Regions from separate parts of the Pseudomonas germanica genome, predicted to be linked through region 2. Evidence: predicted binding sites of a transcription regulator. Region 2 holds the regulator's gene; each other region holds the start of a gene.

Region 1 (4,453 bases), 3.2 Mb from region 2:
CTTGGCGTAGAAACTTCAAGGAAGGGGAGTTCAGCCGAGAAATTCCCGCCTGTGAGATGGAGGAGTATTTCCGGGAGCATTTGGTGAACTGAAATGGCCAAGTTCAAACGCAGGGAACGCGATGCGGCAATTACAGTAACGGCACGGACGTCCACCATCGAAATAGATTCATCGGAAGCGCGACCTCCGGTTTTCTCATTTGAGTATTTGCAGAATGGCTGGTGCATTCAAGATTGCGAGGCCGTCGAACGGTCGAAAATGCTTGAGCGTCTGAGGATTCTGGGAAGAATGCCGTGGAGAGAATTGCGCAGAGAGCATAGGCATCGATATGGCTGTGAAACAATTGAGAGAAACAGTCTGAAAGTGGGAATTCCTGCTTTTTTGACAGGTGATGTCAGATTGCTGGTGTTTCGGGCTTTTGAACGTGTAGCGATGGTGGGATACAAGAGCCATCGGATTTTTTATGTCGTGTGGATTGATCGAGAATTTAAGCTCTATAAGCATTAAACAAAAAAACCGGCCCACGTGGCCGGTTTTTTTATGCGCGGGATTTACCCGACGACCCTCAATCAGTCGTCGAAGTCTTCCCAGCCGCCCATCTGTTTCCAGCGGTTGACGATGCCGCAGAACAGCTCAGCGGTTTTCTCGGTGTCGTAACGCGCCGAGTGCGCCTCGCGGCCGTCGAAATCGATGTCAGCGGCCTGGCAGGCTTTCGCCAGTACGGTTTGGCCGTATGCCAGACCAGCCAGCGTCGCGGTGTCGAAACTGGAGAATGGGTGGAACGGGTTGCGTTTCATGTCCAGACGCGCAACGGCTGCGTTCAGGAAGCCAAGGTCGAAGCTGCTGTTGTGCCCGACCAGAATCGCGCGCTTGCAGCCATTGGCCTTCAGCGCCTTGCGAATGCCACGGAAGATGTCGGTCAGCGCGGTTTCTTCGCTGACCGCCATGCGCAGCGGGTGATCGAGTTTGATTCCGGTGAACTCCAGCGCCGCAGCTTCGATGTTGGCGCCTTCGAACGGCTCAACGCGGAAGAAGTAGGTGTGATCCGGGTATACAAAACCCTTTTCATCCATGGCGATGGTGGTCGCGGCAATCTCCAGCAGAGCGTCGGTGGCCGAGTTGAAGCCACCGGTCTCTACGTCAACGACAACCGGCAGGTAGCCGCGAAAGCGTGCTGCCATCGGGTGACGGGAGCCGCCGCCACCACTTTGACCGTCCAGTTCGTCGTCGAAATGGTCTTCACTCACGCGTGTTCCTCCAGCAGGCGCCAGCGCAGTTTTTCACCGGCGCGCAGCGGGATAACGGTCAGCTCGCCAAACGGCAGGCTGGTCGGGGCGGTCCATTCTTCACGAACCAGGGTGATGCGATCGGTGTTCGCCGGCAGGCCGTAGAAACGCGGGCCGTTGAGGCTGGCGAAGGCTTCGAGTTTGTCCAGCGCATTACGCTGTTCGAAGGCTTCGGCGTACATCTCGATCGCGGCGTACGCGGTGTAGCAGCCGGCACAGCCGCAAGCGGCTTCCTTGGCGTGCTGTGCGTGCGGCGCCGAGTCGGTGCCGAGGAAGAACTTCGCGCTGCCACTGGTGGCGGCGTCGAGCAGGACTTCCTGGTGCGTATTGCGCTTGAGGATCGGCAGGCAATAGAAGTGCGGCCGAATCCCGCCCACCAGCATGTGGTTGCGGTTGTACAGCAGGTGATGCGCGGTGATGGTCGCGCCAACGTTGGCCGAGGCCTCGTTGACGAACTGCACGGCGTCGCCGGTGGTGATGTGTTCGAACACCACTTTCAGCGTCGGGAAGCGCTCGACCACGCGGCGCATGTGCTCGTCGATGAAGATCTTTTCGCGGTCGAACACATCGACGTCGCCACGGGTGACTTCACCGTGGATCAGCAACGGCATGCCGACTTCGGCCATGGCTTCCAGTGCCGGGAAGATCTTGTCGATGCTGGTTACCCCGGAATCGGAGTTGGTGGTCGCGCCGGCCGGGTACAGCTTGGCTGCGTGCACAAAACCACTGGCCTTGGCTTCACGAATTTCTTCGGGCTGGGTGCGGTCGGTGAGGTACAGCACCATCAGCGGTTCGAAGCGACTGCCGGCCGGGCGGGCAGCGAGAATCCGCTGGCGATAGCTGTCGGCTTCAGCGGCGTTGCGCACCGGTGGTACCAGGTTGGGCATGATGATGGCGCGGCCAAAAGTGCGCGCAACATCGGCAACGGTATTGGTCAACACGGCACCATCGCGAAGATGAATGTGCCAGTCGTCGGGACGCAGCAGGGTCAGGCGGTCGGACATGAGGGGATTCCAGGCGGGTCAAACTGAGGCGAATGCTACCGGAAAAGACTCTTGCAGGCACTCGCTATCAAGTTTTGCCGGAACCTTCCGATATCCCGTAGGTATGCCGTAAACATAGTGTGAATCGGTCTTTGTGTTTCAGAAGCCAATGGAGCCTCCCGTGCGCCAGCGTTATTTAGCCTTGCTCAGTGTGTTTGCCAGCCTTCCCGCGATGGCGCTCACGTACCAGACCCGTCTGGAGAACATTGAGTGGACGGTCGCCGGCGACAAGTTCGAATGTCGTCTGACCCAGCCGATCACTGATTTCGGCTCAGGTGAGTTCGTGCGCAAGGCCGGCGAGCAGGCGATATTCCGTCTGAACGCCTACAACGCCATGCTCGGCGGCGGTTCTGCAACGTTGCTGGCAGCGGCTGCGCCTTGGCAGCCGGGCCGTGGTGACATTAATCTGGGCTCTGTGCGGCTCGGCAGCGGCAACGTGCTGTTCAGCAGTTCGCAGTCCCAGGCCGGGGGGCTGATCAGCGGCCTGCTGGACGGGCGCAGCCCGGTCGTGCGTCGCGCGTCTGGCGATGGCCGTGTCTCGGAAGTACGCCTGTTGCCGGTCAAGTTCAGCAAGGCCTTCAACGATTACCAGACATGTGTGGCGAAATTGCTGCCGCAGAATTTTGACCAGATCAAGCAGTCGCAGATCGGTTTCCCCGGTGAAGGCGTTGACCTCGACGCTGCCGCCAAAGCCAAACTGCAAGTAATGCTTGAGTTCATGAAGGCCGATCCGACGGTCAATCACATCGAACTCGACGGCCATTCCGACAACAGCGGTAATCGCCTGACCAACCGTGAACTGTCGCGCCGCCGCGCGCTGGCGGTGGTCGACTTCTTCAAGGCTAACGGCATTCAGGAATCGCAGATCACCGTGCGTTTCCATGGCGAGCAATATCCCATTGTGCCGAACACCAACGCGGCCAATCGCGCGAAGAACCGTCGGGTCAATGTCAAACTGGCGCGCGTGGCGCCGGTCGCGGCTCCGGCACCGCAAGCGAGCACGCCAGCCAATACTGCGGCGACTTCCTGACCCGCCGGTCATCGTCGCGCTCTCGACAGATTCTGTCGCTTTGTCGTCTTAAGCTGTCGCGCCTCTGTAAATTATCGCGTTGGAGCGGTAGACTCCTCGGCTTTCCGTAGAACCCCGTGGAGTGATGGCATGGCGGACGTAAACAAGGTCGTTCTGGCGTATTCCGGCGGCCTGGACACTTCGGTGATCCTCAAGTGGCTGCAGGATACTTATAACTGTGAAGTGGTGACCTTCACCGCTGATCTCGGGCAAGGCGAAGAGGTCGAGCCGGCCCGCGCCAAGGCTCAGGCCATGGGCGTCAAAGAAATCTACATCGACGACCTGCGCGAAGAGTTCGTGCGTGATTTCGTGTTCCCGATGTTCCGCGCCAACACCGTTTACGAAGGCGAGTACCTGCTGGGTACTTCCATCGCGCGTCCGCTGATCGCCAAACGTCTGATCGAAATCGCCAACGAAACCGGCGCTGACGCCATTTCCCATGGCGCCACCGGCAAGGGTAACGACCAGGTGCGTTTCGAACTGGGTGCCTACGCGCTCAAGCCAGGCGTGAAAGTGATCGCGCCTTGGCGTGAGTGGGACCTGCTGTCTCGCGAGAAGCTGATGGACTACGCCGAGAAGCACGCGATCCCGATCGAGCGTCACGGCAAGAAGAAGTCCCCGTACTCGATGGACGCCAACCTGCTGCACATCTCCTATGAAGGCGGCGTGCTGGAAGACACCTGGACCGAGCACGAAGAAGACATGTGGAAATGGACCGTCTCCCCGGAGAACGCTCCTGACAAAGCGCAATACCTGGAACTGACCTACCGCAACGGCGACATCGTTGCACTGGACGGCGTCGAAATGACTCCGGCCACCGTGCTGGCGACGCTGAACAAGATCGGTGGCGCTCACGGTATCGGCCGTCTCGACATTGTCGAAAACCGTTACGTCGGCATGAAGTCCCGTGGCTGCTACGAAACCCCGGGCGGCACCATCATGCTGCGCGCTCACCGCGCCATCGAATCGATCACCCTGGACCGCGAAGTCGCTCACCTCAAAGACGAGCTGATGCCGAAATACGCCAGCCTGATCTACACCGGTTACTGGTGGAG
Region 2 (4,453 bases):
TGCGCAAACGCGTGGTGTTGATCGATACTGCCGGCCTGCAAGCCAGCGATCCGGCCCTGCGCATGCAGCTGGAAAGTCTGGCCGGGCGTGGCATTCGTTCAAAAAATTATCTGGTCTTGGCAACCACCAGCCAGAAACAGGTTCTAACCGCCGCTTATCACAGTTACAAGCGTTGCGGGCTTGCCGGCTGCATCCTGACTAAACTGGATGAAACGGCCAGCCTTGGCGAAGTGTTGAGCCTGGCGATCAGTCATGAATTGCCGGTCGCGTACCTGACCGATGGCCCACGGATTCCGGATGATTTGCATCTGCCGCGCCGTCATCAACTGGTCAGCCGCGCCGTCAGCGTGCAAATGCAGGAAGAACCCAGCGAAGAAGCCATGGCTGACATGTTCGCTGATATCTATCACAGCCCGACCAAGCAGGTAGGCTGAGGTATTCATGAACAGTTTTTGTACCTACATCGATGGTCTGCCATGCATTGTTCCGGTTGTGAACGCGCAGCCAGTAATGTGGCCTCCGTCTATGCAAGACAAGGTAAAGAAATAACATGGGCAGCATGCATCCCGTACAGGTGATCGCGGTGACCGGCGGCAAAGGTGGCGTCGGCAAGACTAACGTGTCAGTGAACTTGTCGCTGGCGCTGGCAGAGCTTGGCCGTCGGGTCATGCTGCTGGACGCCGACCTGGGTCTGGCGAACGTTGACGTATTGTTGGGGCTGACCCCTAAACGCACGCTGGCCGACGTCATCGAAGGCCGGTGCGAGCTGCGCGACGTGCTGTTGCAAGGCCCCGGTGGCATTCGCATCGTGCCGGCGGCGTCCGGCACGCAAAGCATGGTGCACCTGAGCCCGGCGCAACATGCCGGCCTGATTCAGGCGTTCAGCGACATCGGTGACAATCTCGATGTACTGGTGATCGACACTGCTGCGGGTATTGGTGACTCGGTAGTCAGTTTTGTTCGCGCCGCGCAAGAAGTGTTGCTGGTGGTCTGCGATGAGCCGACCTCGATCACTGACGCTTACGCGCTGATCAAACTGCTCAACCGCGATTACGGCATGAACCGCTTCCGCGTCCTCGCCAACATGGCGCAGAGCCCGCAGGAAGGGCGCAACCTGTTCGCCAAGTTGACCAAGGTCACGGATCGCTTTCTTGACGTGGCCCTACAATACGTCGGCGCCGTGCCTTACGACGAAAGCGTGCGTAAAGCGGTGCAGAAGCAGCGCGCGGTGTACGAAGCCTTTCCGCGTTCCAAGTGCGCGCTGGCGTTCAAGGCGATCGCGCAGAAGGTCGACACCTGGCCGCTGCCCGCCAACCCGCGTGGCCATCTTGAGTTTTTCGTCGAGCGCCTCGTGCAGCAAACGGCAGGGCCCGTGCTATGACCGCAAGCGGTATGAACTACTACAAGAAGTCGGCACGTGACGCGCAGTACGAGTTGATCGAGCGTTACGCGCCACTGGTCAAACGCATTGCCTACCACTTGCTGGCGCGCTTGCCGGCGAGTGTGCAGGTCGAAGACCTGATCCAGGCCGGGATGATCGGCCTGCTTGAAGTCTCGACCAAATACGACGCCAGCAAAGGCGCCAGTTTCGAAACGTACGCGGGCATACGAATCCGCGGTGCGATGCTCGACGAAGTGCGCAAAGGGGACTGGGCGCCACGCTCGGTTCACCGCAATACCCGTATGGTCAGCGACGCGATTCGCTCAATTGAAGCTAAAACCGGCCGTGATGCTAAAGATCACGAGGTTGCGGCCGAACTCCAATTGAGTCTCGACGATTACTACGGGATTTTGAATGACACCTTGGGCAGTCGCCTGTTCAGTTTCGACGACCTGTTGCAGGACGGCGAACACGAAGGGCTGCACGAGGATGGCGCGAGTGCTCATATGGAGCCGTCACGCGATCTGGAAGATGAACGTTTCCAGGCAGCGTTGGCGGACGCGATTGCCAATTTGCCGGAGCGTGAGCGACTGGTGTTGGCGCTGTACTACGACGAAGAGCTGAACCTCAAGGAGATCGGTGAAGTCCTTGGCGTCAGTGAATCGCGGGTCAGCCAGTTACACAGCCAGTGCGCGGCCCGTTTGCGGGGGCGTTTGGGGGAGTGGCGAGCGCGCTGAAGGCAGTGTGGGGACACTGCGAACGAGGCTGGTGCGGTGATGAACGGCACCGGTCTTGCTCTGTTGTGCTCCAGACAGTCTTCGAGTGCTGCGCCGATTGATTGAAGTGGCGCGTCCAGGTGCTGGGCGCGTTTAAGACTGCTTGGAGGTCGAATTGAACAAAGACATGAAAATCCTCATCGTTGATGACTTCTCAACGATGCGGCGGATCATCAAGAACCTGCTGCGTGATCTTGGGTTCACCAACACCGTCGAGGCTGACGATGGCGTGACTGCCATTCCAGTGCTCAACAGCGGAAGCATCGACTTTCTGGTAACGGACTGGAACATGCCGGGCATGACCGGTATCGACCTGCTGCGCCACGTGCGTGCCGATGAAAAACTCAAGCACCTGCCAGTGCTGATGGTGACTGCAGAAGCCAAGCGCGAGCAGATCATTGAAGCCGCTCAGGCCGGTGTAAACGGCTACGTAGTCAAACCTTTCACGGCTCAGGCGTTGAAAGACAAAATCGAGAAGATTTTCGAACGCATCGGCTGATGAACGCGCGGGGGAGCTATGGAGCATAACGAATCTTCACAGGGCGATTTCGAGTCGACCCTGAAAAAACACGCGGTCGAACTGGTCGAAAGCCTTGAAAAAGGCAGGTTCGGCGACGCTGTGCAACTGATCCATGAGCTCAATCAGACCCGTGACCGTGGCCTGTACCAGGAAGTCGGCAAGCTCACACGTGAACTGCACAGTGCGATCGTCAACTTCCAGATCGATCCGAACATGCCGCAGGCCGAGGAAGTGTCGCAAATCACCGACGCCACCGAACGCCTGGGCTATGTGGTCAAGCTGACAGAAGCCGCGGCCAACCGCACCATGGATCTGGTGGAAAGCGCCACGCCGGTGGTCAACAGTCTGGCTGATGAAGCGCAGACCTTGAGCGCCGATTGGGGTCGCTTCATGCGTCGCGAGGTCGGGGCTGAAGAGTTCCGCGAGCTGGCGCGCCGGGTCGACGGTTTTCTGTCACGCAGCAGCACGGACAACCGTGCGGTGTCGAGCAATCTCAACGACATCCTGCTGGCCCAGGATTACCAGGACCTGACCGGTCAGGTGATCAAGCGTGTGACCCAACTGGTCACCGAAGTCGAAAGCAATTTGCTCAAACTCGTCCTCATGGCCAGTCAGGTCGACCGCTTTGCGGGCATCGAACATGACCGCGCCGCGATGCTTGCAGAAAAAGATCCACAAAAACATCTCTCGCAGGGTGAAGGTCCGCAGATTCATGCCGATAAACGAGAAGACGTTGTGTCCGGTCAGGACGATGTGGACGATTTGTTATCCAGCCTCGGATTCTAGAGTTGTGGAATTTTAGGTTTTTTGGGTTTTTAGACCTGTAGGAGCACCCCATTAATGAGCTTCGGCGCCGATGAAGAGATCCTTCAGGATTTCCTGGTTGAGGCCGGCGAGATTCTTGAGCAACTGTCCGAACAACTGGTCGAGCTGGAAAGCCGTCCGGATGACGCAGATCTGCTCAACGCAATTTTTCGCGGTTTCCACACTGTAAAAGGGGGCGCCGGCTTCCTTCAGCTCAATGAGCTGGTGGAGTGCTGTCACATCGCCGAAAACGTGTTCGACATCCTGCGCAAGGGTGAGCGTCGCGTTGATGCAGAACTGATGGACGTTGTCCTCGAAGCACTGGACGCGGTGAACAGCATGTTCAGCGAAGTCCGTGAGCGTGCACCGATCACCGCTGCCACCCCGGAACTGCTGGCCGCCCTGGCGCGTCTGGCCGAACCGCAATCGGCGGATGCCGCCCCGGCATCGCCGGTGGCCGAGATGATCGAAGAACTGGTCGTCGAAGGCGACGCGTCTGGCGACATCACCGATAACGAATTTGAACAACTGCTGGACTCGCTGAACGCCGTCAAGGCTGAAGCTGAAGCCCCGGCCGCTGTTGCACCTGCGCAAACGGCCGCTGAAGCCGCGAGCGACGAAATCACTGACGCCGAGTTCGAGTCTTTGCTCGATCAGTTGCATGGCAAAGGCCAGTTCGCGGCGGATGCCGTGGCTCCGACCGCAGCGGCTGCGGTAGCCCCGGCGGCGGGCGACAGCTCGGATATCACCGACGACGAATTCGAAGCCCTGCTCGATCAACTGCATGGCAAGGGCAATTTTGCCGTTGAAGCACTGGAATCGGCGATCGCCTCGGCACCGGCTGCGCCAGCCGCGCCGGCAGCCGCCGCAGCCGGCAGCGATCTGATCAGCGATCACGAGTTCGAATCGCTGCTCGACGAATTGCACGGCAAAGGCAAGTTCACTGACGTTGGCGCCGCGACTGCCGGCGCT
Region 3 (4,453 bases), 1.4 Mb from region 2:
GTCCCGGCGCGGGTCCATTGCCACCAGCCATAGACTTGCAGCGCGGCGTAAATCACTTGCAGCAACATGTCCGAGTACAGCTTCACTTCAAAGAAGATCCAGCTATAGAGCAACACCATGACCAGACCGATCGGCCAGCACCACGGATTCTGTTTGACCGTCAGCCACACGGCGATCACCCCGAGGGCGGCGGCAAACAGTTCAAGCCCGGACATGGGGGTTCCTTGGGGGAGTGAAAGAAGGGGGCGGATTGTACTGCATTGGGCTAGGTACTGATGATCGCTGTAGATCAAAAGCCCCTCACCCTAACCCTCCCGAAACGTCGGACCGCCCGTAGGGAGAGGGGACTGAGCGAGTTGGATGTTCGAGATACGCCGACCTGATCTTTCTGCGTTGAATCCATAATCGACTCGATTTTTCAGGTCGACGTATAGCTTGAGAGACCTCGGTCGGCCCCCTCTCCTTGGGGAGAGGGGTGGGGTGAGGGGTGGGCTCACCACAGTACACGGGTCAGACGCGGAACTGGCGCAGGAGGGCGTTGAGTTGTTCGCTCAACTGGCCAAGTTTCAGGCTGGCCGCACTCGATTGTTCGGCAGCGATCGCCGTGCTGTGCGAGAGGCCGGCCGCCTGAGTGACGTTCTGATTAATGTCCTCGACCACATGCGCCTGCTGCAACGTGGCGCTGGCAATCGACGCGTTCAGGCCATTGAGATTACGCAGTGCCTGGCCAATGGCATTCAGGCTCGCACCGGCCAACCCGGCTTGTTCGATGGTCAGTTGCGACGCCTTGCTGCTGTCGCCGATCACTTTTACGGCGGCTTCGGAGTGGTTCTGCAGGCGCTCGATCATCGACTGGATTTCCGCCGTCGACTTCTGCGTACGTTGCGCCAACAAGCGTACTTCATCCGCCACCACGGCAAACCCGCGACCTTGCTCCCCGGCCCGCGCCGCTTCAATCGCGGCATTAAGCGCGAGCAGGTTGGTCTGTTCGGCAATCGAACGGATCACCTCCAATACGCTGCCGATCTGCGTGCTTTCGGCAGCCAGGGTGCGAATCACTTCCACCGCTTGATCAATGGTGCCGGACAGCTTGTCTATCTGCTGCAAGCTGCCGTCGATATTGATCTGGCCCTGTTGCGCCTGCGCTTCGGCATCGCGCATTTCGGCGGCGGCGTGCTCGGCGTTCTTTGCCACGTCCTGCACGCCATAGGTCACTTCGTTGATCGCCGTGGCCACCAGTTCCATCTGCTGCGATTGCTGCTGGCTGCGTTGCTGAGCCTGCGAGGCGTCGTTGCCCAGTTCGCTGGACGACTGGCCCAAGGCGCTGGCCGACACCTGCAAATCACCGATCACCCGGCGCAGCTTGGCGGTGAAGGCGTTGAAGTGATGCGCCAGTTCAGTGACTTCATCTTTGCCATGGGTATCGAGGCTGCGGGTCAGGTCGCTTTCACCGCTGGCAATGTTGGCCATGGCGTTCACGGTTTCCTGCAATGGGCGGACGATGCTGCGCGCGATGAGGATCACCAACAGCGCCATGATCACGGCGATCACCAGGCCGATGACCGTAGCCTTGATCACTTGGCCCCGGAATTCCGCCTGCACATCGTCGACGTAAACCCCGGAGCCGAGCACCCAGCCCCACGGTTCGAAAAGTTTGACGTAGGACGTCTTGGCCACCGGCTCACTGGCGCCCGGTTTTGGCCAGCGGTAGTCGACCATGCCCGCGCCTTTCGATCGGGCGATGGCGACCATTTCGTTGAACACCGCAAAGCCGTCCGGGTCACGGATCGCCGAGAGGTTCTGGCCTTCGAGTTTCGGGTTGGTCGGGTGCATGACCATCACGGGCGTGAGGTCGTTGATCCAGAAGTAATCGCTCTGGTCGTAACGCAGTCCGCGAATTGCCGTCAGCGCCTGTTTCTGTGCAGCCTCTTTGCTCAGGGTGCCGGCGGTTTCGAGGTCGTGGTAATAGGTCAGCAGGCCGCTGGCGGTCTGCACGACGTGCTGGGTTTTCTGGGCTTTGGCATGGTAGAGATCGTCGTGGATCTGCTTGAGCATCAACACGCCCAAGGTCAGCAACATGACCACCGCCACAATCAAGATGAGCCACAAGCGTCGGCTGATCGACACACTGCGCAAGCTGTTCATAACGCTGTCACTCCGGATTCTTTTTCTTGTAATAAACGACCGCCAGCATCCAACCACGATTTCGTGAGCGGGCATACGCGACCCAAGTCGTATAACGCGGCAGCGCTAATAAGGCTTGTCTGTTAGGATTTCGGCCCCGCGCGTGAAAACCTGAATCCAAATTGATATTTCACGGAATTTTGACCGTTTCGTGTGGATCCTGTGCGTGCGGAATCGGTACAGCCACAAACAGCTACGCTGATCGCAGTGAACGCTAGAAAAATACTATCGGGGCATGCCGGCGCGCATCGCTCTTTGGGGGATTGATGGATCTTTGGACGGCCTTGCAGGCACTGATACTAGGAGTTGTAGAAGGGCTGACGGAGTTTTTGCCCATTTCCAGTACCGGACACCAGATCATTGTTGCCGACTTGCTTGATTTTGGCGGCGAACGGGCCATGGCGTTCAATATCATCATCCAGCTCGGCGCGATCCTCGCGGTGGTCTGGGAGTTTCGACGCAAGATTTTCGATGTGGTCATCGGTTTGCCGACGCAGCCCAGCGCCCGTCGTTTCACCGCCAACCTGCTGATCGCATTTCTGCCCGCTGTGGTGCTGGGCGTGATCTTTGCCGACCTGATCCACGAATATCTGTTCAACCCGATTACCGTCGCGGCCGCCTTAGTGGTGGGCGGCATCATCATGTTGTGGGCGGAAAAGCGTCAGCATGAAGTGCACGCCGAAACGGTCGACGAGATCACCTGGAAAGATGCCCTGAAAGTCGGCTTCGCCCAGTGTCTGGCGATGATTCCCGGCACTTCGCGTTCCGGCTCGACGATCATTGGCGGCTTGCTGTTCGGCCTGTCGCGCAAGACCGCTACCGAGTTTTCCTTCTTCCTTGCGATGCCGACCATGGTCGGTGCGGCGGTTTACTCGGGCTACAAGTACCGTGACTTGTTTGTGCCGGCGGACTTCCCGGTGTTCGCCATCGGTTTCGTCACCGCATTCATCTTCGCCATGATCGCCGTGCGCGGTTTGCTCAAGTTCATCGCCAGCCACAGCTATGCGGCATTTGCCTGGTATCGGATCGTTTTTGGTCTGGTCATTCTGGCGACGTGGCAGTTTGGCTGGATCGATTGGGCGGCGGCCAAGCCATGAGTGATTCCCGCGCACGCCGGCCCGAAGGGCGACCTTCGGGCGGCAACAACATCCAGCATCTGAAGCTGAAACTGCTGGTTCTGCTGGTCGTCTGCGCGCTGCCGTTGTTCGGCTCGGTGTCGATGTGGTTGCGCGGGATTTCGTTGGTGCCGCTGACAGCTTACGGTGTTGTGAGTGTGTTGGCGTTCTTCATGTACTGGGCAGACAAGCGCAAGGCGCGCGCCGATGCCTGGCGCACACCCGAGAACATCCTTCATGCCGTGGAACTGGCGGGCGGCTGGCCGGGCGCATTGATCGCCCAGCAGGTGTTCCGGCACAAGACGCGCAAGGTGTCGTTTCAGATTCTGTTCTGGGTGATTGTCGTGTTGCACCAAGTGTTCTGGATCGACCAGCTGTTTCTCGGCTCGAACTTGCTGACGCTGTTCTGAATACACCGCAATTCCCTATGTAGGAGCTGCCGAAGGCTGCGATCTTTTTGATCTTGCTTTTAAAAGATCAAAGTCAAAAGATCGCAGCCTTCGGCAGCTCCTACACAGGGGGTCGGGTTTACAGCAACAAACCTATTTGGGTTTTCTTCGGCAACTTGCTCACCACCAACTGATGCGAGCGCTGCAACAACCCGCACAATTCCTCGGCACCCAGCGGGTAGGGCGGATGCATGATGATCCACTGCGCCCGCGCCAGATACGGCGCCGGGTGAATGCCCGGGCGGTCGCAATGGCCAAGAAACAAATCCTTGTCGACCTTGAACGCCAGCGAGTCCCCACGCAGCCCCTGCAAGGCAAACATCTTGCTGCCGGCAATCGAAAACACTCGCACGCCGCCCCATTTGTAATCTTCCCGAGCGCCCGGCAATGCCAGGCAGAACGCGGCCACGTCGGCTTCGCTCATCTTTCCCTTGCTCATAACAACCGCTCCCCACAGGCATTGAACGACTCGACCAGATGATCGATCCACGCGCGCACCGCCGGCATCACCCCGCGCCGATGCGGATACACCGCTTGCAGCCAGCCGCCGGGCAGCGACCACTCTGGCAGCATCTGCACCAGCGTGCCGTTTTCCAGCTCCGCTTCGCAATACATCATCGGCAACAGAGTAAAACCCTGACCGGCAAGGACGCAGGCCTTGCGCACGCCGAAATCGTCGATGCCCAGGCGAGCCTCCATGTTCAG

Evidence for each region. The regulator FliA, encoded in region 2, starts transcription of late flagellar genes. The targets are predictions, from matches to a motif close to CTAAAGTTTNNNNNNNNNNNGCCGNTAA.
Region 1: a site for FliA is predicted at 2,357-2,384, ahead of J0G10_RS24800 (flagellar protein MotY). Genes of this name have one in related genera too.
Region 3: a site for FliA is predicted at 2,273-2,300, ahead of J0G10_RS15425 (methyl-accepting chemotaxis protein). Genes of this name have one in related genera too.

What each region holds. Positions count from the first base shown of each region.
Region 1 covers NZ_CP071586.1:5,602,807-5,607,259, reverse strand. Annotated here, with positions in the region: gene J0G10_RS24820 (Panacea domain-containing protein) at 1-92, shown strand, start outside; gene J0G10_RS24815 (hypothetical protein) at 94-507, shown strand; gene rnt (ribonuclease T) at 570-1,247, opposite strand; gene pyrC (dihydroorotase) at 1,244-2,290, opposite strand; gene J0G10_RS24800 (flagellar protein MotY) at 2,451-3,359, shown strand; gene J0G10_RS24795 (argininosuccinate synthase) at 3,489-4,453, shown strand, end outside.
Region 2 covers NZ_CP071586.1:2,064,430-2,068,882, forward strand. Annotated here, with positions in the region: gene flhF (flagellar biosynthesis protein FlhF) at 1-434, shown strand, start outside; gene fleN (flagellar synthesis regulator FleN) at 551-1,381, shown strand; gene fliA (RNA polymerase sigma factor FliA) at 1,378-2,118, shown strand; gene J0G10_RS09135 (chemotaxis response regulator CheY) at 2,285-2,656, shown strand; gene J0G10_RS09140 (protein phosphatase CheZ) at 2,675-3,463, shown strand; gene J0G10_RS09145 (chemotaxis protein CheA) at 3,518-4,453, shown strand, end outside.
Region 3 covers NZ_CP071586.1:3,456,953-3,461,405, forward strand. Annotated here, with positions in the region: gene pnuC (nicotinamide riboside transporter PnuC) at 1-215, opposite strand, end outside; gene J0G10_RS15425 (methyl-accepting chemotaxis protein) at 511-2,145, opposite strand; gene J0G10_RS15430 (undecaprenyl-diphosphate phosphatase) at 2,451-3,281, shown strand; gene J0G10_RS15435 (DUF1294 domain-containing protein) at 3,278-3,709, shown strand; gene J0G10_RS15440 (MmcQ/YjbR family DNA-binding protein) at 3,828-4,187, opposite strand; gene J0G10_RS15445 (LysR substrate-binding domain-containing protein) at 4,184-4,453, opposite strand, start outside.